2 regions of the Anoxynatronum sibiricum genome follow, and region 2 is predicted to be linked to the other one. Evidence: riboswitches for the same ligand, from Rfam matches in the RefSeq annotation. Region 2 holds a riboswitch; the other holds the start of a gene.
The links. A riboswitch is a leader RNA that binds a small molecule or an ion and turns the genes downstream of it on or off. The one in region 2 is predicted to bind lysine.
Positions count from the first base shown of each region.

Region 1: linked by a shared signal. The riboswitch ahead of AAIG11_RS04040 (aspartate-semialdehyde dehydrogenase) and the one ahead of kal (3-aminobutyryl-CoA ammonia lyase) in region 2 are both predicted to bind lysine.

Region 1 is NZ_JBCITM010000003.1:70,038-81,270, forward strand. It holds gene AAIG11_RS04030 (carbon-nitrogen hydrolase family protein) at 89-910, shown strand; gene AAIG11_RS04035 (DUF3006 domain-containing protein) at 913-1,224, shown strand; lysine riboswitch at 1,399-1,582, shown strand; gene AAIG11_RS04040 (aspartate-semialdehyde dehydrogenase) at 1,704-2,705, shown strand; gene dapA (4-hydroxy-tetrahydrodipicolinate synthase) at 2,746-3,621, shown strand; gene dapB (4-hydroxy-tetrahydrodipicolinate reductase) at 3,635-4,354, shown strand; gene dapD (2,3,4,5-tetrahydropyridine-2,6-dicarboxylate N-acetyltransferase) at 4,507-5,220, shown strand; gene AAIG11_RS04060 (aspartate kinase) at 5,224-6,444, shown strand; gene AAIG11_RS04065 (PfkB family carbohydrate kinase) at 6,606-7,628, opposite strand; gene AAIG11_RS04070 (bifunctional 2-keto-4-hydroxyglutarate aldolase/2-keto-3-deoxy-6-phosphogluconate aldolase) at 7,766-8,395, opposite strand; gene AAIG11_RS04075 (putative Se/S carrier protein) at 8,593-8,835, opposite strand; gene AAIG11_RS04080 (sulfurtransferase TusA family protein) at 8,849-9,061, opposite strand; gene yedE (YedE family putative selenium transporter) at 9,051-10,130, opposite strand; gene AAIG11_RS04090 (aminotransferase class V-fold PLP-dependent enzyme) at 10,384-11,233, shown strand, end outside.
Region 2 is NZ_JBCITM010000012.1:81,099-92,331, reverse strand. It holds gene AAIG11_RS12030 (YczE/YyaS/YitT family protein) at 1-446, opposite strand, end outside; gene AAIG11_RS12025 (bifunctional diguanylate cyclase/phosphodiesterase) at 488-2,815, opposite strand; gene kal (3-aminobutyryl-CoA ammonia lyase) at 3,108-3,527, opposite strand; lysine riboswitch at 3,615-3,808, opposite strand; gene AAIG11_RS12015 (lmo0937 family membrane protein) at 3,999-4,151, shown strand; gene AAIG11_RS12010 (DNA-3-methyladenine glycosylase I) at 4,191-4,778, opposite strand; gene AAIG11_RS12005 (TspO/MBR family protein) at 4,827-5,318, opposite strand; gene AAIG11_RS12000 (S1 RNA-binding domain-containing protein) at 5,347-5,760, opposite strand; gene AAIG11_RS11995 (FtsB family cell division protein) at 5,877-6,179, opposite strand; gene AAIG11_RS11990 (RNA-binding S4 domain-containing protein) at 6,240-6,485, opposite strand; gene AAIG11_RS11985 (HU family DNA-binding protein) at 6,588-6,866, opposite strand; gene AAIG11_RS11980 (MazG family protein) at 6,998-8,101, opposite strand; gene AAIG11_RS11975 (putative polysaccharide biosynthesis protein) at 8,224-9,825, opposite strand; gene AAIG11_RS11970 (peptidylprolyl isomerase) at 10,008-10,967, opposite strand; gene mfd (transcription-repair coupling factor) at 11,196-11,233, opposite strand, start outside.

The DNA.
Region 1 (11,233 bases), on a different contig from region 2:
TAATCCCTTGTAAAGGTATCAAACCGGCTTAAATCATGCGGAAAATAGTGTGTTCAATAACGTAAGGAGGCTGTTTCCATTGAAAGAAGTGAACCTTTCTGTTTGTCAGATGATGGTGGTTGAGAGCAAGGAAGACAATCTGAAAAAGGCTGAATCAATGATTCGTCGGTCGGTCCTGGAGAACAAGGCTAACCTGGTGGTGTTGCCGGAAATTTTCAATGGCCCCTATAGCATTGAAGCCATGCAAGCCATAGCAGAACCGGAAGGCGGGCCAACAACACAATTACTGTCTCGGCTGGCAGCTGAACTGAAGATTATCGTGGTGGGTGGATCCATTGCCGAAGCCGCTGATGGCCGTATTTACAACACTGCATTTATTTATAATGAAGAAGGAGAGCGGGTTGGACGCCATCGAAAGATGCATCTTTTTGATGTCAATATTGTCGGAGGCGTTTCATTTGAAGAATCTTCCATTGTGGCACCGGGAAATGATGTGACAGTGGTGGAAACATCTCTGGGAAAAATTGGGGTAGCCATCTGTTATGACATGCGATTTCCAGAACTGATGCGCCTCATGACCCTGCAGGGGGCTGAAATGATCGTGGTACCGGCTGCATTCAACACAACCACCGGGCCGGCTCATTGGAAAGATACCATCAAAATGCGGGCAGTGGACAATCAGGTCTTCTTTGCGGCCGCTTCTCCGGCCCGCAATCTAGCCTCTGATTATCATGCCTATGGTTTTTCTCAGGTGGTGGATCCATGGGGAACAGTACTGGCAGAAACAGATGAAACCGAGGGAATCATTACAGCAACCCTTAATCCCCAGCATTTGACAGCTGTTCGCGAGCAGCTGCCGTTACTGAAGCACCGCCGTACCGATCTGTATGAACTGAAGGAGTGTCAATAAAAATGGCAGGCTGGAACCAGGCGATCAGGGTCATCGATCGTTTTGAAGGACAGGATGCTGTGGTTGAAACGCATGCCGGATGGTTAAGAATAAATCGGAACTTGTTGCCTGTCAATGTGGTGGAAGGCGATCTGATCATTCCACTTGAAGATGGCACCTGGCAGATAGATGTTGAAGGAACAGCAGCCCGCCGCCGATTGATACAGAAAAAAATGGATCGGCTCCTTGAGAGAAAATCAATCCAACCGGTTGTACCAAGTGAAAATCGAGACGATGCCGACGATGCTGATGACGATCGTGGCCATCGGCGCTAGAGAAGCGATTGGAAGATCATTTTTTCAATTAGCGATATCACCTGATGAATAACGCTGCCATCAATACGAAGAATGATGAGAATAATGGTTGACAGTATTTTTATGCATGTGGTAGACTATGAGACAGGTTTAATTAACCAAACCAATGGTTGATTTAAATGACAACTGAATGATGTAAAGAATAGAGGCTGCACCGCGAATGAGTCGCACCCGGATGAAAAGGGAGGGGTTTCCCGATGCCGGAGTGTTAAAGGTCAAAGTGCCGAAGAGAGCGAAAAAGACCCTTTTCGTAATCTGGGGGATCGGGTGAAGAATCCGTCCACTGTCATGGGATACCCCATGGAGTGCTATTCGCCTATGAATGGAATGGCCAGTACCCGTCAATGATTCATGTTGCGGCTGGTCCTGTCGTTTGTCGTGCGAAGAGCTCCCGGGGGAAATCCCGGGAGTTTTTTAAAACAAAAAAGGAGGCGTTCAATTTGGGACTTAACATCGGTGTGGTGGGGGCAACAGGTGCCGTCGGAAGAAAAATGCTGGAAACACTTGCAGAAAGAAAAATACAGGTGGATTCTTTAAGATGCTTCGCTTCAGAAAGAACCGCCGGTCAGTTGATTGACTGGAAAGGCCGGCAGATCATCATAGAACTGTTGACCCCGGAAACCATGAAGGAGTCTTTTGACTATCTGCTGTTTTCAGCCGGTGGCAGCGTGTCGGAGAAATATGCCGCCATTGCCCAGGAAGCAGGTAATATCATTATCGATAATTCCTCCCAGTGGCGAATGACCGAAGGTATTCCCCTGGTGGTGCCAGAGGTGAATCCCCACACATTGAAAGGATACCGGGGGATTGTTGCCAACCCCAACTGCTCCACCATACAAATGGTAGTGGCGCTGGCGCCCCTCCACCGTGTCTTTGGCATTAAGCGAATCGTGGTGGCGACTTATCAGGCGGTTTCCGGCAGCGGTCATAAAGCCATTGTGGAACTGGAGAAACAACTGCAAGATCCGGAAGCACTGCCTCAGGTATATCCGAAACGCATTGCAGGCAATTGCCTGCCCCATATTGATGTGTTCAATGAAAATGGATTCACCAAAGAAGAGCTGAAAATGGTTTACGAAACTCAGAAAATCTTAGAGGATGATACCATTGAAGTGAATGCCACCGCGGTGCGTGTACCGGTTTTTTATAGTCACAGCGAGTCCATTACAGTTACCTTCCATGAAGAGCCAGACCTGGAAAAATTACGGGAGTTACTGGTACAGGCACCGGGAGTCATGGTGATGGATGACCTTTCCAATCTGGTATATCCCACGCCCCTTTTCACCGCTGGTAAAGATGATACCTGCGTGGGACGCATCCGAAAAGATCTTTTCGATCCCAAAACAGTGTCGCTTTGGGTGGTGGCAGACAATCTGAGAAAAGGCGCGGCCACCAATGCCGTTCAGATTTTGGAGAAAATGGAAGAAATGAAAGCTGTTTAAGATGTGCCAATGATGATAAGGGGAAGGGGAGGTCATGATCATGTTTAAAGGAGCAGGGGTTGCTATTTTGACACCTTTCAAAAATGGGGAAGTGGATTTGGAATCCTACGGACAGCTGGTGGATTTTCAGCTGGAAAAAGGCATTCAGTGCCTGGTAGTACTGGGGACAACCGGGGAAGCCAGCACCCTGAATGAAGCTGAGCGTGAAGCCATGGTTCATTTGACGGTTAAAAGGGCAAAGGGAAAAGTGCCGGTGATAGTCGGTGCTGGCAGCAATAACACGGCGATTGCCGTCAAGTATGCCAAACAGGCGGAAGCGCTGGGTGCTGATGGCGTGTTGGTAGTGACGCCTTACTATAACAAAGCCACACAAAATGGCCTGGTGGCTCATTTTACAGCCGTTGCCGAAGCTGTTGATGTGCCGGTGGTACTGTATAATGTTCCCAGCCGTACCGGAGTTAATATTGAACCTGCCACGGTGGCGCTCCTGGCGGAGGTGAAGAACATTGTGGGAATCAAAGAAGCCAGCGGCAATATTTCCCAGGTGCTGGAAATGAAACGGCTGGTGCCGGCAGATTTCATGATTTGGTCCGGGAACGACGATAATATTCTGCCGATTTACTCTGTTGGAGGCCATGGTGTGATCTCTGTGATGGCCAATATGATTCCCGGCGAAACCCAAGCCATGTGTGAAGCTTTCATGGCGGGCCACATTGAAGAAGCTATCCAATTGCAGGTAAAAACCAAAAAACTGTTCAACCTGTTGTTTATGGAAGTCAATCCCATTCCCATTAAAGCAGCACTATACCTCATGGGGATGATGGCCAATGAACTGCGGCTCCCCCTGACACCCATGGAGCCGGCCAACATGGAACAACTGAAACAAGAAATGCTTCGGCTGAATATCATCCAGTAAAGGGGGAATGGTCATGCACCTGCTGGTGTGGGGAAAAACAGGAAAGATGGGGCAAATGATGATCAAAATGGCCAAAGAAGACCCCTTTTGGCGACAGGTTCAAGGCATTGGATCCCATGATGATGTGGATTCAGAACATCTGAAGGCCGATGTGGTCATTGACTTTTCAAATCCCAGGGCATTGGATGCTGTGCTGGACTTTTGTCTGAAGCGACAATGTCCCTTGGTGATTGGCACCACTGGATACTCGGAAGAGCAGATTGCCAAAATACAGACGGCTGCCACAAAGATACCGCTGGTGTATTCCACCAACATGTCGCTGGGAATGAACCTGCTCTTTTCACTGGTGAAAAAGACAGCATCCATATTGAAAGATTCTGTGGACATTGAAGTGGTGGAGGCCCACCACAACCGCAAGAAAGACGCTCCCTCCGGCAGTGCCTGCACCATTATAGAAGCCATTGAAGCCGGCCTGGGTGCGAAACATCCTCATGTTCATGGCCGTGTGGGAGAAGCTCCCCGGCAAAAAGGAGAAATCGGTATCCACAGCCTTCGGGGAGGGAACATCGTAGGCCGTCACGAAGCCTGGTTTATTCATGAACTGGAGAGTCTCACCCTGGTGCATGAAGCGCATGACCGGTCTGTCTTTGCCAAAGGGGCCCTGGAAGCTGCCAAGTATGTGGTGGGAGCTGACATTGGCTATTATGACATGACCCATGTGTTAGGGCTTTAAGGGAGCAACTCGAAGAAAGAAATAAGCATATTGAAAACATGAAATGAACCGTATACAAGAAGTGGGATGAACTAAAGCAAGAATTGAGATGAGAAATTATAAGACGTGGATCATCTTATAAGGTGGATGATCTGACATAATGGAGGGAAATAATGGAAGCACAGGAAATCATCGCATACATTCAAAACAGTGTCAAAAAAACACCCGTGAAAGTCTATGTCAAAGGAAAACTGGACACCATCGACTGGGAGAAATTCCCCGGCAAAGCCTTCATCAGCGGTGAAGCCGGCGTGTTGTTCGGTAACTGGAAGCCGGTGGAAACTTTCTTACAAGAACAGGGAGAAGACATTGAAGATCTGGTGGTGGAGAACGACTGCAATCTATCCGGTGTACCGCTATTGGATACGAAGAAATTGCAGGCTCGTATTGAGCCAGGGGCTATCATTCGGGAAAAAGTGGAAGTTCAGCCCAATGCCATTATCATGATGGGTGCGGTCATCAATATTGGTGCTGTGATTGGTGAAGGCACCATGATCGACATGAATGCAGTGGTCGGAGGACGGGGAATCATTGGCAAAAACTGCCATTTGGGTGCCGGTGCCGTGGTGGCCGGCGTGGTGGAGCCTGCCTCAGCCACTCCGGTGATTATTGAAGATAATGTACTGATTGGTGCCAATGCAGTGATTCTGGAGGGTGTGCGTGTTGGTGAAGGTTCTGTGGTGGCAGCCGGTGCCATTGTGACTGAAGATGTGCCTGCAGGTGTGGTGGTGGCCGGTACACCCGCCAGAGTCATCAAAACCATTGACGATCAGACCCGCTCTAAAACCGGGCTGGTGGATGCACTGCGTCAGTTGAATGAGGAATAGACCATGAGTATTATTGTTCAAAAATACGGAGGCACCTCTGTCGGCACGCCTGAACGGATCAAAGCGGTGGCAAACCGCGTGATTCAGAAGAAGAACCAGGGACATCAGCTGGTAGTCATTGTTTCAGCCATGGGAAAAACCACCGACAGTCTTATTGAGCTGGCCCGTCAGATCACCGACAATCCGGCCCCCAGGGAAATGGATATGCTGTTGACCACCGGTGAACAGGTGAGTATTTCACTGTTGGCCATGGCCCTCATGGATCAGGGACAACCGGCGGTTTCTTTCACAGGCCCCCAGCTGGGCATTCAGACCACCTCACTGCATCAAAAAGCCCGCATTTTGGATATTGACGTGAGTCGTATTCACCAGGCCCTGGCGCAAAATCAGGTGGTGGTGGTGGCAGGCTTCCAGGGAGTTTCGGAAAACCAGGAAATCACCACACTGGGAAGAGGTGGCAGCGATACCTCGGCTGTGGCGCTGGCAGCCAAGCTGCGGGCAACCTGTGAGATCTATACTGATGTGGAAGGGATCTATACCATGGATCCCCGCAAGCTGCCGGGGGCAAAAAAGCTGGATTATATCACCTCTGAAGAAATGATGGAAATGGCCAGCCTGGGTGCCGGTGTATTGCATCACCGGTCAGTGGAACTAGCGCATAAATTTCAAGTCCCATTGTATCTGGCGTCGACTTTCAGCGATCAGCCGGGAACCTGGGTTGTGAATGGAGGCAATGAAGGAATGGAAGAGAGCTTGGTAACGGGGATGACATCCAGTCGATCAGATGTCCAGGTCACCTTGATGAATCTGCCGGCGGGCATGAAGAGCCTGCGTCGTATTTTTTCCGAGATGGCAGAAAAAGAAGTGAATGTGGATATGATTTCTCAGATGATGAATGGGAATCAACGCATGTACGTCAGCTTCACCATTCCCCGGGAAGATGTGCAGGTGGCACGTAGCCTCATGGAAACCTGGCATGCAGAGGACGATGCTATTCACTGGGATATTAACGAAAACATCGTGAAAATGTCCATCGTGGGGTTGGGTATGCGCACCCATTCAGGTGTGGCGGGCAACGTTTTTGCTGCACTGGAGGGAGCCGGGATTGAACTTAAGATGGTGACCACTTCTGAAATTAATATTTCATGGGTACTGGCAGAAGAAGACGAAGCGAAAGCCATTCAAGCCATCGGGCAAGCTTTTGAGTTGGCCGAAGAGGAGTAACTGAAAGATAGAATTAAACAGCAATAAAAAATCGGCCAACCCCGTAGCATGAAGGGGTTGGCCTTTATAGAGAAAAGAGAAGGGGGTTGGTAAGCCTGCGTGTTGGTTATGGGTTGCTCAGATTGCTGTCGATAAATCAGATCAACGTGCAAATCAGCAGATTAGCGCTGCACGCGTCCGGAAGCATCGCCCTTTAACAGGTTCTCCACCTCGGGAACAGTGACCATGTTGAAGTCGCCGAAAATGGTGTGTTTCAGAGCAGAAGCGGCCACGCCAAATTCCAGGGCATCCTTGAAGTTTTTGCCTTCCAGAAGACCGTAAATGATACCGCCGGCAAAGGAATCACCACCGCCAACCCGGTCAACAATGCGCACATCATATTCCCGGGAATGATAAAACTCATTACCATCGTAGGCGCAGGCCGACCAGCCGTTGTCGGAAGCCGAGTAGGACTTGCGCAGTGAGCTGATCACATATTTGAATCCAAACTGTTCTTTCATCTGCTTAAAGATATCTTGATAACCGGCCAGTTCCAGATCGCCGGAAGTGACATCAGTTTTACCGGGTTTAAAGCCAAGGACTTTCTCAGCGTCTTCTTCATTACCAATGCACACATCCACATATTGCATCAGATTGGACATGACAGCTTTGGCTTCTTCAGGAGTCCACAGGTTTTTACGGTAGTTCAGGTCAACAGAAACAGTCACATCATGTTTTTTAGCGGCTTTTAGTGCTGCTTCTGTCAAAGCAGCTGCCTTTTCGCCCAAGGCAGGCGTAATGCCGGAAAAATGGAACCAGGAAGCATCGCTGAAAATCGCATCAAAGTCAAAATCTTCAACAGTTGCTTCCGCAATGGAAGAACCGGCTCGGTCATAAACCACCTTGGAGGGACGCATGGAAGCGCCGGATTCCAGGTAGTAGATGCCCACACGGTCGCCGCCCCTGGCAACATAATCAGTATGAACACCGAAGCGTCGCAGGTGATTGACGGCTGCCTGGCCGATTTCATGCTTTGGCAGCTTGGAAACGAAATAAGCATCGTAGCCATAGTTGGCCAATGAAACGGCTACGTTGGCTTCCCCGCCGCCGTAGACAACATCGAAAGACTCAGCCTGAACAAAACGCTGATAACCGGGGGGGGAGAGGCGCAGCATGATTTCACCAAGAGTGACTACTTTTTTCATTACATTTTCCTCCTTATCATTCCATAAATGGGATACCGCTCCAGCGGGTTTTCATCGATTTGAAATAACTTCTTAGATGATTTGAAAGGGTCGTTTGACGAATGGTTTGTGTTCGAAATCAGGGAAGATTTTGTGCGTTACTGCTCTCGGGCTTCCCTGACTTTTGCCACCAGAGCCTGTGCGGCTTTGGTCATGTCTTCCGGTGTGCCTTTGGTCAGATTGCCACCCACGCCGACGGCAATACACCCATTATTGATCCATTTGTCAACATTTTCAAGACTCACGCCGCCGGTGGGCATCAAAACCGCCTGTGGCAGTGGTCCTTTGACTGCTTTGATGAAGTCAGGGCCGCCCAGACTTCCGGGGAAAACCTTGATCACATCGGCACCGGCTTCCATGGCCTGAATCATTTCTGTCAGTGTCATACAGCCAGGCATATAAGGAATTTGATATCGATTGCATAACTTGGCAGTTTCAGCATCAAAGGCAGGGCTCACCACATACTTGGCACCTGCTAAAATACCGATGCGGGCTGTTTCGCTGTCAAGCACAGTACCTGCACCCACCAGCAGACGATCTCCAAACTCCTCAGTCAAAGATTCAATGACCTTGTGAGCTCCCGGCACGGTGAAAGTGATTTCAATGGCATCAATGCCGCCTTCCATGCAGGCTAGGGCAATTTTGCGTGCATGTTCGCTGTTTTCAGCACGTACCACAGCGACCACGCCCACTGCTTCAATGCGCTGAAGCACTTCATATCTTCTCATTAAATGGCCTCCTTTTCAACTTAAAAGGTTCATAATATGAAACTATGATTTGCTTTGTGAAACCTTACTTGTATCTTATAATGACTTCTCTCAAAAAGCAATACCATTTACATAAGAATTTTACCCATATCACAATAAAAAACCAAAGGTAAAGAAAAAACCCTCCCGTACAGATAGGAGGGTTGAGAGAAGGTATGTTATGTGTCGCTGGTAAATACCAAATGATAACCATCGGATGCAGCGAGATATATTTTTTCGATTTCTTCATCTGCCAGTTCTTCGCAAGGTCCCTCATAAGTGATCTTTGCTCCCACACCGCAGTTAGAGCTAAGCTGGCGGGGAACTGGCATCAACTCACAGGAGAAACCTTCCCGTTTGGCAAAGCGTTTAAACTTAATGGCGCCGGAATGGGTGAAGAACAATACCATGTATTCTTTCATTCAAAACGTCCCTTCAGGATTTTTTTGCCTGAAGTTGGTAAGTGTCCTCAGACATATCAATGTCTACAGTATAACCTGCATTTTGCAAAAAACGCAAGACATTTCCCTTGGCAGTCTCATTGTCCACCAGGATTGTCAGGTCTGTGGGTTGTTGATCAATTGCTTTTTTGGTGAGAAGAACCGGTTGAGGGCAGGATAAACCACGCGCATCAATGCTATTCAACATTTACACCTCCTTTAGCAGTACTAACCGCCAGATCTGAATTCAAATAGGCAATACCTGCCATAATGGCCAGGCCAATGATCAACACAAGTTTCCCATTGGGAGTGGCTCCTGCAGGGCTGGAGGCCAGTGACATGTTATGGGCAAAAGCGGCACCCACCAGCAATCCCATCACTGTGATGGCGGAATCAGTGTTGCCCTCTGCAGCAAGAATCAACTGACGTAACGGGCAGCCACCCAGCAGTACGGCAGAAAATCCAACACCCAGCATTCCAAGAAAGTTCCAGAGGGTTTCGGTGTGTGCCACCGGTTGACCTGCAAGGCCCAGATTAAAGTTGCCTGTCACCAGGTTGCCCACAAAAGCAACTATAAAAATACCGGCAAATCCAAGAAACAAAAGATTATCTCTAAAGAGAATAATGTCACGGATGCCACCCATGGTGCATAGCCGGGTGCGTTGTGCCAGAGCTCCCACAATCAAACCGGAAGCCAGGGCAATGAAAAGAGGTGCTCTCATGGAGCCGGGACCGTTCTCACTGAAAAAAAGAACGCCGGGAAAAGCGATTAAAACAACAAGCAGCAACACATTCACCAAGGGAAATGCATAGCCTTCAGACTTGGCCAGGGTATAATTCCGTTTCAAATTATAACCTCTGTTCAGAAAAAAGATGCCGATGGCAATACCCACTACAAAGCCACCTGTTGCGGGAAGTGCATTTAAATCGCCGCCGGCAAGACGTAAGACCATTCGCAGGGGGCATCCCAGAAAAACAAGGGCGCTGATCATCATCAGGGCACCAAGAAAAAAGCGGATAAATGGAGCGGAACCTCCCTTTGACGCAAATTCACCCCGTGATTTTGCCATAATGAACGCACCAATCACCAGCCCCATGACTTCGGGCCGGGCATACTGAACCACATCTGCCCGATGCATGCCCACACCGCCGGCAATGTCTCTAATGAAGCAGGCTATGCAATAGCCCATGTTCGCCGGGTTTCCAAAAACCACCAGCAACACTGATAATAGACCAACCACACCTCCTGCTGCCAACAAACCTCTCTTACTGTCCAAAATGATTCCTCCTTTTAAAATGAACTTGATAATATTATAACCAGGGTCATCTTCATCATACCAAGTTCTCTAAGGGAAGTTAAATCGAGGTTTTCGATGGAAATGCGTTAATGGATTTAAAATATCTATCAAAGGAAGAACGCTTATTTGATATGATTGAGGTAAAGTTGAAAAACAGCTTGAACCAAAAGATTCAAGTACGAATCGAACAGAGGCAGATACGACATATCAAAAGCACGAGAGGAGCTATTTTATGAATATATATATGGATAATGGGGCGACTACCTTTCCAAAGCCCCCTGAGGTTGCAGAATCCATGTTCCATTACATCACGCAGGTTGGTGGGAACGTGAATCGGGGTAGTTATGCCAGTGCCTTTGATGCCGGAGACGTGGTGTATGAAACACGCGAAATGGCGGCAGCGCTGTTTAACAGCCTTGAACCCGAGCAAATCATTTTCACCCGTCATGTCACAGAAAGCCTGAATCTGGTTTTGAAAGGGTTCCTCAAACCAGGTGACCATGTGCTGGTGACCTCCATGGAACACAATGCAGTGATGCGGCCCCTCAATGCCCTGTTGGAAAAAGGTGTCACATTTTCTTGTGTTCCCTGTACCACAGAAGGCATTTTACAGGGTGATGCCCTTGAAACAATGCGTAAACCCCACACAAAAGCCGTGGTGATGACCCATGCCTCCAACGTTAGTGGCGGTGTACTGGACATTCAGAAGGCAGCTGATTTTTGCCGCACATATCGTCTTGATTTGATCATTGATGCAGCTCAGACAGCGGGCGTCCTGCCCATTGATGTGATAAATTTGGAGCCGGCAGCTGTTTGTTTCACCGGCCATAAAGGTCTTTATGGTCCTCAGGGTGTTGGAGGTGTCTGGCTGAGCAAAGATTTTAGCCAGAAACTACAACCATTACTGGAGGGTGGTACCGGCAGCTTTTCTGAAGAAGAAGTGCAGCCTCAGCATTTACCGGATAAGTTTGAACCCGGCACGTTAAATCTGCCGGGAATTTACGGACTTCATGCGTCGCTGATTTGGCTCAAAAAAACAGGAATAGACGCCATCCACCATCATGAAATGACACTAACGCAGC
Region 2 (11,233 bases):
CCCACTGAACGGCCGGTGCGTTTCAAGAGAGCCACCATCAAGCCGTCCCGTGGGCCGCAGCCCATGCCGGCACCAATATAAAGGACACTGGCAAGGCCGATGACAAACAGCCCGGCCACCATTTGAATCACACCGGTTAAAAAATGCTGCATGTGGGGCACCAGCCCGTTGAGCATGAGAAAATCGATGAACAACCCGATCAAAACCATATTGCCCAGTGTTCCCCAGCCAATGCGTTCGCCGGCAAAAAAATCGATGGCCACCACTGTCAGGCCCACCAGAATACTGGCCTGACCCATGGTCACTCCCAGCACATTGGAAAGGCCCTGGTGAAACACATCCCAGGGTGCCAGCCCAATATTGGCATGAATGGTCATCACAATGCCAACGGCAAATACAAAAAGACCAGTCAACATGCGCAATGTGCGCACGATATAGTGCTGCATGCCATCATCTCCTGCTTCAGATTTTCATCATCCCATGGGGATCAGTTGCTTTCATTTTCCAACCGGCTGAAGGCTTCTTCCGGTGACAGGGGTCGGGCAAACCAGTAGCCCTGCATCTGGTCACAGCCTTTTTCTTTCAGCCGCTCCTGCTGTTCAGCCGTTTCCACTCCTTCGGCGATGGTGTTCACCCGCATGCCCTGGGCCATGGTAATGATCGTATCGACAATGGTATCGGCATGGGTATCTTCCACCATCTGGTTGATAAAAGACCTGTCGATTTTCAGGGTATCAATGGGAAACTGGGTAAAATAGGCCAGAGAAGAGTATCCGGTGCCAAAATCATCAATGGCAATTCTGACGCCCATGGCCTTCAGTTGGCGCATTTTGGCCATTTTTTCCTGAACGCCCATCATGGCAATCCGTTCTGTGATTTCCAGCTCCAGGCAGTGAGCCGGCAGGCCAATTTCCACAAGGATTTCCTGCACCATGTTCACAAAAGAAGGCTGTTCAAACTGAAGTGCCGAAACGTTCACAGCCACCACCAGCCCCTCATGCCCAGCCTCATGCCACTCCCTGTTCCGGCGGCATGCTTCGCGCATCACCCACCGTCCGATTTCAATGATGTAACCGGTTTGTTCAGCCACATGAATCAGCCGGTTCACCGGCAGCGAATGATACCGTGGATGATGCCATCTCAGCAATGCCTCGTGGCCGGTGATCTGTTCGGTGTCAAGGCGAATCACCGGTTGATAGACCAGTTTCAGCTGGTTTTCTTCCAGTGCATGAAAAAGCTCCCGTTCAATATCCTGTTCTTCTTTCAAGGTTTCTTCAAGGCTTTCATTAAAAAGGTGGACGCCATTCCCACCCTTTTGCTTAATGAACAGCTTTGCCATGGTGGCCCGGTTCATCACTTCATCCAGTTCCCGGCCGGGCTGAAAGCTGCAGGTTCCCACGCTGGTGCGCAGCATATACTCGTTATCCTTCAAAGTCAGCAGTGTGTTGCAAGCCTCCCAGAGCCGCACCACCCGTTCTTCGAAGGCGTCTTCATGCTGTTCTCCCAAAAGCACCACAAACTCATCTCCAAAATGCCTGGCGGCACATTCCCCAGGCTGTAGGAATCGCTGAATTCGATCTGCCAGAGTGAGCAGCACCTCATTCCCCAGCTCATACCCGCTGATGCTGTTGATCCGCTTAAAGTCGTCCACAGACACAATGGCCAGGCCAGTGACTGCCTGGTGTTGTTGAAGCTTTTCCAGCTTGTAGGGAAGGTCCAGCAAAAATCCATGGTAATTGTTCAAATTTGTCAGGGGATCCTGGTAAGTCAGGTGTCTGATCTTCACCAGCATCTGGTTGAAGCTGGCTGCCGCCTGCCCCACTTCATTGGCAATCTTTTCATTGGCCCGTACATTCAAATTACCTGCCGCAGCTCTTTCAAAAACCGCCTTCATCTCAAGAATGGGGCGGGAAAGCGTTTCAGAGTAGGCCAGCGAGAACACCATCACCAGTACCAGGCCCAACCCGATGGCTGCCAGCACCCCCCGGGAAACAGCATTCACCTCCTGGTACATTTCAGCTTCCGGTATGGAAATGATAAAGGTCCATCCCGGGGTGTAGGGTATGGCCTGGTGCAGCGCCACCATGGCAGTACCCGCTTCATGGTAACGCTGGAGGCCGGACGCCTCCGTTACCAAAGCTTCGCTGATGTTCATCTCTTCACCAAATATTTCTGCCGCTGCCTGACGAAGGGTTTTTGTCGAATCCGGATGAGCCACCACCATGCCGTGCTGGTCCACTATCCAGCTGTAGCCGGTTTCCCGAAGGTTCACACTGCGCACAATGTCGTTGATGAACTCAATTTCAACCACTGCATTGATCAGGCCCACGGTTTCCCCGTTTCGCCGCACAGCCTGGGAGACAATGGTGATGGGTTTACCTGTTTCCACATAAGGGCTTAGAAAAGGACTGGATATCCATGTCTCTTCGCCTTCCAGAAAGATTTTTTGATACTGCTCCTGCTCTGAAACATTCACCACCAGCCCCCGGCTGGTGATGCCGCGTCCGTCGGGCCAGACAACGGTCAGATTGCGTTCAATGTCTTCCAGCACCATTTGGGGCAAAAAAGGATCTATCTGCTGACGATCCATGGACTGAATCACTTCTGACTGAGCCAGCATGCGTACCTGGTCGATATATATTTTCAGCTGCTTGCCCACTTCATTGGCTCTGGCATCGGCAATTTCCATGTACTGAGCTTCAATGACCGGCGGCAGTTTTCTCAGGCGCTGTTCTGTGAAAAAGCCCAGACCTGCAAAGAGGATCAGGGCTCCCAGTAACAGCCATGCCAGCATCTGTATGCGAATAGATTTCATGAATCATCAAGTCCTCAATTCTTTCCTTTTTTTACCGCCCAAGATTTCTCAATAGAAGCCCTGCCGTTGATCTTCGGGACAATCGGCGGCGCATGTGTCCATTATACCATATTCCTGGTGACAGGTAATCTATTTCAACCCCCTCCCTAAGCTGCCGGCAGGGGTTTCTCTCTGTTAATTATATCCACCGCATTTTTGCGTGCACTGTTTCTATTGCCATGAAAATGACCTGCTCCACTGAGCAGGTCATTTTCATGCCTTTTTCATCAGACAAGCCGGCTTATCAGGTTAACTACCGCTGAAAGGCCGGGTCCTGCGCGCCCCGCTGCAGTTCCTTTTTCACCACCATCACACCGGTGGCAGTTCCACAGAGAATCGGTTCTTCCAGCACTTCTGCCGCTGATTCAGACATGCCGGGGTCATTGACCAGTTGAATCACTTTGTAGGCTTCGAATTTCGCCTTTCGAGAGCTGTTGCCCATTTCTTCGATCCATCCGTGGTATTCCATGAAATCCCCTGCGTAAATGGGTGCCAGGAAATCCACCTGCTCATAGGCTCTAAAGAGGCCTTCATCGCCGTCAAGACGAATCAGCAGTTCAGTGGCCACATCTCCAAAAAAATCAAGGATTTTCGAACCATTAACCAGGTCACCTGCGTAGTGGGCATCGGCGGTACTCATGCGGGTGCGAATGATAACTTTTTCTCCGATCATGTCATTTCCTCCTGTTCCTGTTTTCATTTTTCCATTACTGCCAGCGGTCAGTTCATCAAAAAACGCCATGACAACAAGGAACTTCCTTGCATGCATAGCGCTCCATACCCTGGCTGGCAGCCAGTAAGCATGACAACAGAAGAAGTCTGTCTCCTTCTGTCAGGCATCCGCCGGGTCACCTGCCAGCTGCCTTCGGCAACGACAGCCTTCAGAGAAGCCTTCGAAGGTGACCCTTCTTAACATGCTTCCCTTACCCTGCCGATTGCACCTCTATTCATCTATCCTGTTGTCCACGGGCTTTCACGGTCATTATATGACAGCCCGTCACCGACTGTCAACCATATCAGGTTTCGGTGAACATGTTGGGATTTAGGTAGTCGCCATCCTGCAACTGTTTGATCACCCTGTCTTCCGGGTAATAACACCTACACCGTCAATGGCGATTTTCATCAAAGAACAGGAGTGACCTCCATGCTAAAATTCATTTTTATTGTCCTTTTTGTGTTATGGCTTTTGGGAATGGTTTCCAGCAACACCATGGGTGGGTTTATCCACATTCTGCTGGTGTTGGCTGTGGGTGCCGTTCTCATTCGAATCATACAGGGCCGTAATCCCTTTAAGTAATGGGTGTGGATTGTTCAATCTGATGCCCTGACCTTTGGGTCAGGGTGTTTGCCGTTTGAAGCAATGTGTCTGATGATCGTTCACCAGGCCGATGGCCTGCATATGGGCGTACATGATGGTGGGCCCCACAAAGGTCATGCCCCGCTTTTTAAGGTCCTTCGAAATTTCCACCGATAATGGTGTCTGTGCGGGAATCTCTTCAAGATGCTGAAAACAGTTGATCACCGGCACATGGTTCACAAAGCCCCAGATGTAATTGTCAAAAGAGCCGAACTCCCGCTGAATCTCCAGAAACACCCTGGCGTTCTTCACCGCAGATCTCACTTTCAGCCGATTGCGAATGATTGCCGGATTTTGGAGCAGTGCCTCGATTTTAGATTCATCATAAGCGGCCACTTTTTCCGGCTCAAAGTTATCAAAGGCCTGGCGATAGCCTTCACGGCGCTTGAGAATGGTCGCCCAGGATAGACCTGCCTGCGCTCCTTCCAGCACCAGCATTTCGAAATGCTTCCTCTCATCATGAAGGGGAACGCCCCATTCTTCGTCATGATATGCCACATAAAGAGGGTTTTTCAGATCCACCCAGCCACAGCGGGGAAGGTCACGTCCATGGTCATGGCCTGCCATCATGCCACTCCTTTCATGTCGGCGTGTTCAGCAGCGTGTCAGTATTTTTCAGTTGATGCCCCGGTTTAGCCACCAGGTGGCTCCGTTAAGATATCCCGCAAACAATACCCACGCCAGATAGGGCAGCATTAGATAAGCTGCCAGTTTGTCAATGGTGTAAAAAAGGAAAATTGTCAGGCCGATTACAAAAAGGAGCAGCAGCAGTTCCACAAAAGCAACTCCCCTGAAATTCAATGTAAAGTAAAGGTACGGCCATAGTAGATTAAGTCCCAGCTGTACAAAGAACACAGCCAGCGCCCGCTTCACCTCGCCCCGCTGAATACCCGCTGAAAAAACCCGAAAAGCCGCGATTCCCATCAATGTATATAACATTGTCCAGACTGGACCAAACACCCAGCCCGGAGGCGATAAAGGCGGTTTAGCCAGCTCTGTGTAGATTGTACTGTATGGCCGGGTCATGAGATCCTCCCCTTCAAAATCACAGATAACAGCAGGGTACAAAAAACCACCGAACACATAGAATTCGGCGGCTTCACTCATCTTTGATGCCTGTCACTGATCAACCGGTTTAGACACCTTTTCCAAAACCGTTGCCGCGACGGGTGGGTTTCATGCGACTTTTTGCACCCTGCATTTTTTCGTCGCTGTCTTTCATAAACTTGCTGATTTTGTCATCAAGGGTCAGAGAATCGACGCGCTGGGGTGCGCCCCATTCCAGTTCTGCCGGTGCGGGGGTCTTCTTCTTTCTTTCGGCCGCCTGGCGTATGGACAAACTGATCTTGCCATCGCTGCCAATGGCCAGCACCTTGACTTTGACCTTTTCCTTGTCACTGATATAATCCCGGATATTTTTGACGTAGTCGTCAGCCACCTCCGAGATATGTACAAGGCCTGTTTTGCCTTCTCCAAGATCGATAAACGCCCCGAAATTGGTAATGCCTGCAACGGTACCTTCGATAATCTTTCCAACCTCAACCGGCATAAACTGTTTACTCCTCCTTGTTATATGATCCCACTATCTTACAACTGTCATTATAGCACATTTTCTGTAAAAAAGAACCTTCTATTTTCCGGATTTTGCTCAGAAATCCATCCAATTCAATCTTTTCCATGCTGAATGTCCACAAGCACCCACTCATCTTCTTTCACCATCTTCAGATTCTTTCGGGCAATGGATTCAATATAGGCATCATCGGTGATGTTCTCCAGTGTTCCCCTCAGCCGCTGAATTTCCTTTTCCAGTTCATCGATTCTGTCCTGTATCTGTTGTTCTTCTCTGGCAAGATTGCGGCTTTCCTGCTCTTGCATATACCAGGTGCGCAGACTGGAGAAAACCAGCAGCAGTAGAAACAGCCAAAGGATTTTTCGGCCAAAACTGGATTTTCGACGGCGTTGTTTCATGGGAACCGCTCCTTTAATCCGGCAGCATCCGCATCGCCGCCAGGTTTAATGACTGGTAGGTTACTCTTTGATCAGACGATAGAGACTGTCGGCTTCTTCTTTTTTCACATGCTCTGTTACCTGCAGCACTTCCACCTCAAGGGGCGGCTGGCTGATGGCCAGGGTGAGCCGGTCACCCACCGCCACCTCACTGCCGGCTTTTGCTGTTTTTCCATTGATGACAACCAACCCTTTATCACAGGCCTCCCGGGCAATGGTGCGACGTTTGATGATCCGGGCGACTTTCAGGTATTTATCGAGACGCATGGCTTCCTCCTCATAACAACAAAATCAGGCCTAGGCCTGATTTTATTGCATCCTCTGTCAGTGTCCCGCTTCAGCAGTTTTCATCAGGACAAGGTTCACAATTTATCCGTTAATTTTTTCTTTCAGTGTTTTACCTGCTTTGAAAACAGGTGCCTTGGAAGCCGGAATATCAATCACTTGGTCCGGATTTCTGGGGTTTCTGCCTTTTCTTGGCTTTCTTTCACGAACATCGAAGGTGCCAAAGCCCACCAGTTGTACTTTTCCACCTTCAACCAGTGTTTCTTCAACAGTCTCCATAAAAGCGTTCAGGGCTGTTTCTGCATCCTTCTTGGTCAGTCCGCTCATTTCTGCCATTTTTGCTACTAATTCCGCTTTGTTCACAAAATCCCCTCCTTAAATATTTAGGAAAATGATACGATTCCTTTGCTGTCTATCTCACCAGAGCGGCCCGGTTCTTCACCTTCCGCTCAACTGGTTTAAATGTGTTCCGCGCCGCTGATTCCCTGATTCACTCAAGTCTGTTCCCGGCGGGTCTTTTCTTTCGCCTTTTGGATCGCCCAAATAGCTTTCACATCCTCCGGTGTTTCGGCGGTTTCATCACCGAAGACATGGGGATGTCTGAAAATGATTTTTTGGGTGATGCCATGAATTACTTCATGCATGGTAAACGCGCCCCGCTCTTTGGCAATCTGACTGTGAAAGACTACCTGCAGCAATACATCGCCCAACTCTTCACACAAGTCATCATCATCGCCACCGTCGATGGCATCCAGCACTTCCTGACTTTCTTCTGTCAGATAAGGTTTTAGGCTCTCATGGGTTTGTTTTCGATCCCAGGGACAACCATCGCTGCCACGTAGTTTTTCCAACATGTCCATAAGATGATTCATATTATAATGTATTTTAGAAAACCTGTCAACCCTTGCAATATAAATACTTGTAAGGTAATCGAGGTCTTTTTGATGATCCAACTGGTACAGTGGAATCTCTCGCACCTCTTCCACCCCAACAACTCCAGCACTTTTAATGACCTTTATCGGTTGTTCGGCATCGTAATAATGCATGAGGCCCAATTTCAGTTCTGAGGCCACGTAGGGATCATAGACCTGGGTGATGATCACATCCATGTTGGTGTCGGGGGGCTGCTGGTGAAAAGACAGGGCATCAATGAGCATGAACCCATCCACAGGGTCGTGATCAACGAGGGGGAAAATGACATCCAGAAAGCTCATGGCTGGCAGGATTTTCAGGGTGATGTCCGCCGCCAGGGCCGGCGTTTCTTCCTCAGAAACGGCCTGCAGGGCTTTGCGCAGCAGCCGGACAGTTTCTTCTGCCACATTGGGGTGGCCGGGCACAGCGTAAAGCAGATCCCCTTCTGAAGATAAGGCCAGTACCTGACGCACAATTTCCCGGTAAACATCTTCAAAGTTCTCTTCCGTTTCATAGACATGATCGAAGGTTTGAAAGTGGATGCCCTGGGCCTTCAGGTCTGCCACCAGGGGATGTTTTTCTGTGCGCAGGCGAATGGACGGGTGGGCTTTCAACAGCTGCCATGTTCCCAGAGGCAGCTGCTCCAGGGCACCTGGCCCCAAGCCGGCGATGGTGAGGGTGGGCATGACAAAAACCTCCTTTGCGGGTTCATCAGCTTACTTTCTGCTTTCAGCAAAGCTTCCAGTTCATTAACAGCAACGATTTTGACGTCCTTTCTTTTCTTCAGTCCTAATCCGTCAGCCTGACCTTATTGCATCAATTTCAGCTTTCGAAACAGAGCCGCCATTTGCCGGCCTTTGGGAAGCATGTCAAAGTCACGTTCTTCCAGTGAGTTGGTTTTTAAAAGCATGAGGCCGTAAACCAGGGCACCAGCGCTGACAGCAGCCAGCACAGCCAGGGTATTACCGGTAACGGGCTCCATCACCCGGTGAAGGCCATAGGCCACAGTTGCCATCACGCCCACACAGAGCAGCGGTTTGTAAACCATTTGAGTTCTGTCCAGTTTCAGGCCCGTTAAGCGTTTCACCGCCCGGAGATTGAGGATAAAGGCCACAAAATAGGCAGTAACGGTGCCAATGGCGGCACCTCTCACGTGGAGAAAAGTGGCGGTGAGAGTATAGGTGATCACCAGTTTAAAGAGAGCACCGGTCATCAAGTTGCGTACCGGGATATCGGGGCGTCCCAACCCCTGAATAATGCCTGTCAGGGTTTGAAGCTGGGTGAGAAACAGGACCGCAAAGCCCATGATAAACATGATCTGCCCCAGAGAAGCAGGTTCAGCCGGGAAGAGCATGCGCATGATGGGATCGGCCAGTGCCACCAGGCCCGCTGAAGCCGGAAGCCCCAGCATCATACTCACCCGGAACACGGAAGCGCTGTCTGCCCGCACACTGGCCCAGTCATCTCGGGCGGCAGCGTCTGAGACAGCGGGCACAATGCTCATGGCCAGGGCAATGGTGATCACCTGGGGCAGATTCACCATGGTGGAAGCCATGCCCTGAAGCTGGCCATAAAGGGAGTTGGCCTGCTCATAAGTGTATCCGCTGGCCTGGAGCCGACGCAAAACAATAGCGGTGTCCAGCATGTTAATAAGGGGCATGACAGCGGCTCCAATGGCAATGGGCACTGCAATCTTCAGCACGTTCCTGATAATGGCAGGGGTGGATTCCGGTTCCATTCCCAGCTGATCCGTCACCGGGAAGGTTTCGCGACGACGGCGCCGGGTGTAAAAATAAATCATAAACCCCAGGGCAGCCACACCGCCGGCACCAGCCCCCAGAACAGCGCCGGCTGCAGCAATGGGTTCACCCATTGTCCGCAGCAGCAGAAAAGCAAGAGAAAGCCCCACCACCACTCTGCCCAGCTGCTCCACCACTTGCGACAAGGCAGTGGGTTTCATGTCTTTCATGCCCTGAAAATAACCTCGGTAGGCCGCCAGAATTGAGATGAAAAAAATGGTAGGCGCCAGTGCCAGCACTGCGTGATAAGCCAGCGGACTTTCAAAAACCACATCCACCAGATAGCGGGCTCCAAAAGCCAGCAGCAATGAACCTGCCAGCCCCAAAAAAGTGAGCAGTTTCAGAGTGGTGAGAAAGATGGCATGGGCATGGGCGTGCTGTCCTTTGGCTTTTTTCTCAGACACCAGCTTTGAAACAGCAGTGGGAAATCCAGCATAGGTGAAGGCCAGCAGAAAATTGTAGACGGTGTACCCCACCTGGTAATAACCCATGCCCTCAGACCCCATGGCCCGACCCAGGGGAATACGGAACAGCGCTCCCATAATTTTCACCAGAATGCCTGCGGCTCCCAGAAACATGGCGCCCTTCAAATAGGTTTCCTTTTTACTCATGATGTGTTTCCTCCCAAGGCAGCCATCGACACGACGATGGATTAACCGCAGTAAAAACCGACAGTGGTTTGCCAGCCCCTTGGCCCACACACCACTGTCAGTCATCGGTCCGGTTTGTCTGTCTGCTGCCGGATGCTTTCTTCAGTTCTTTCCCGCAACAGGTTTCACCTGTACGCGAGTCTTTACAGACTCTCCCGGCGCTGAACCTCTGCAGACTCTCTGAGGGCTTCGATATGAGCCATCAGCTGGTCTTGTTGCAGCTGGGAAATGATGTACTCTTTCGCTTCTTCGAAATCATCAGTTTCGTTGATACGCTCATTTACCAGAATCAAATGCCATCCAAACTCTGTCTGCACCGGTTCGCTGATGTCACCTGCTTCCATGCTGAAGGCAGCATTTTCAAAGGCGGGTACCATTTGCCCCCGGCCGAAGGATCCCAGGTCTCCCCCCTGTGCCGCCGAAGGGCAGGTGGAATGCTCAGCTGCCAGCAAGGCAAAGTCTGCGCCTTGATCCAGCTGACTTCGCAGCTCACGGGCTTTTTCCTCTGTGTCTACCAGAATATGGCTGGCAGCCACCTGGTCGAAGGTGAAGAGATCGGGGTTGGCATCGAAGTAGGCCAGGGCATCTTCATCTGTCACTTCAATATGCGACAGGTAGTGGTCCTGAAACTCCATCATCAGCAGTTCTTTTTCCATTTCCCGTCGAAAATAGGTTTCATCGATGTTGTTTTGCTCCATGAAATTCATCAGTTCTTCATCGTCTTTAATGAAACCCATGAACATTTCCATGGTTTCATTGAACTCTTCCTCATTCAGGGCGATGTCATGGGAAGCTGCTTCCTGCAGAATGATTTCTGTGAAAATCAGTCTTTCCAGCACCTGTTCCTTGATGGTATCCAGCAGGGTCATGCCTTCTTCGTTGTCAGGTTCATCAAAGAACCCGGGACCCATTTCCATCTCATAGTTCATTTTCATCAATGCCAGGGTGTTTTCAAAATCCTGGTTGGAAATGGGTGTCCCATTCACCACAGCCACAGCATCTTCAGGAATTGCCGTTTCACCATTCCCACCGCAGGCCGTCAACAGCAGGGTAACTGCCAGCAGCACCAACAGGAGGTTGACACCCTTCTTACGCTGCAGCATTCTTTTCTCTACATTTAAAATCAATCCATTCAGCTCCTTTTAAGTTCTTTCCAGCCACCCGACTCATGTGCTGTTCAGCGCCAGGTCGAATAATTGCAAACTGGTTGATCCTTCACCCATGTATACGGTAAAAGGACAGGTTTCGTTTCATCTGCTACAGGTTATGTTGTTCATCATCCGGTTATGCTGTTCATTATACAGGAAATAGGTGCATTTGGATACGGTGAATCACGCTGCCGCGTCTCCTGAAAGGATCTCCACAATGG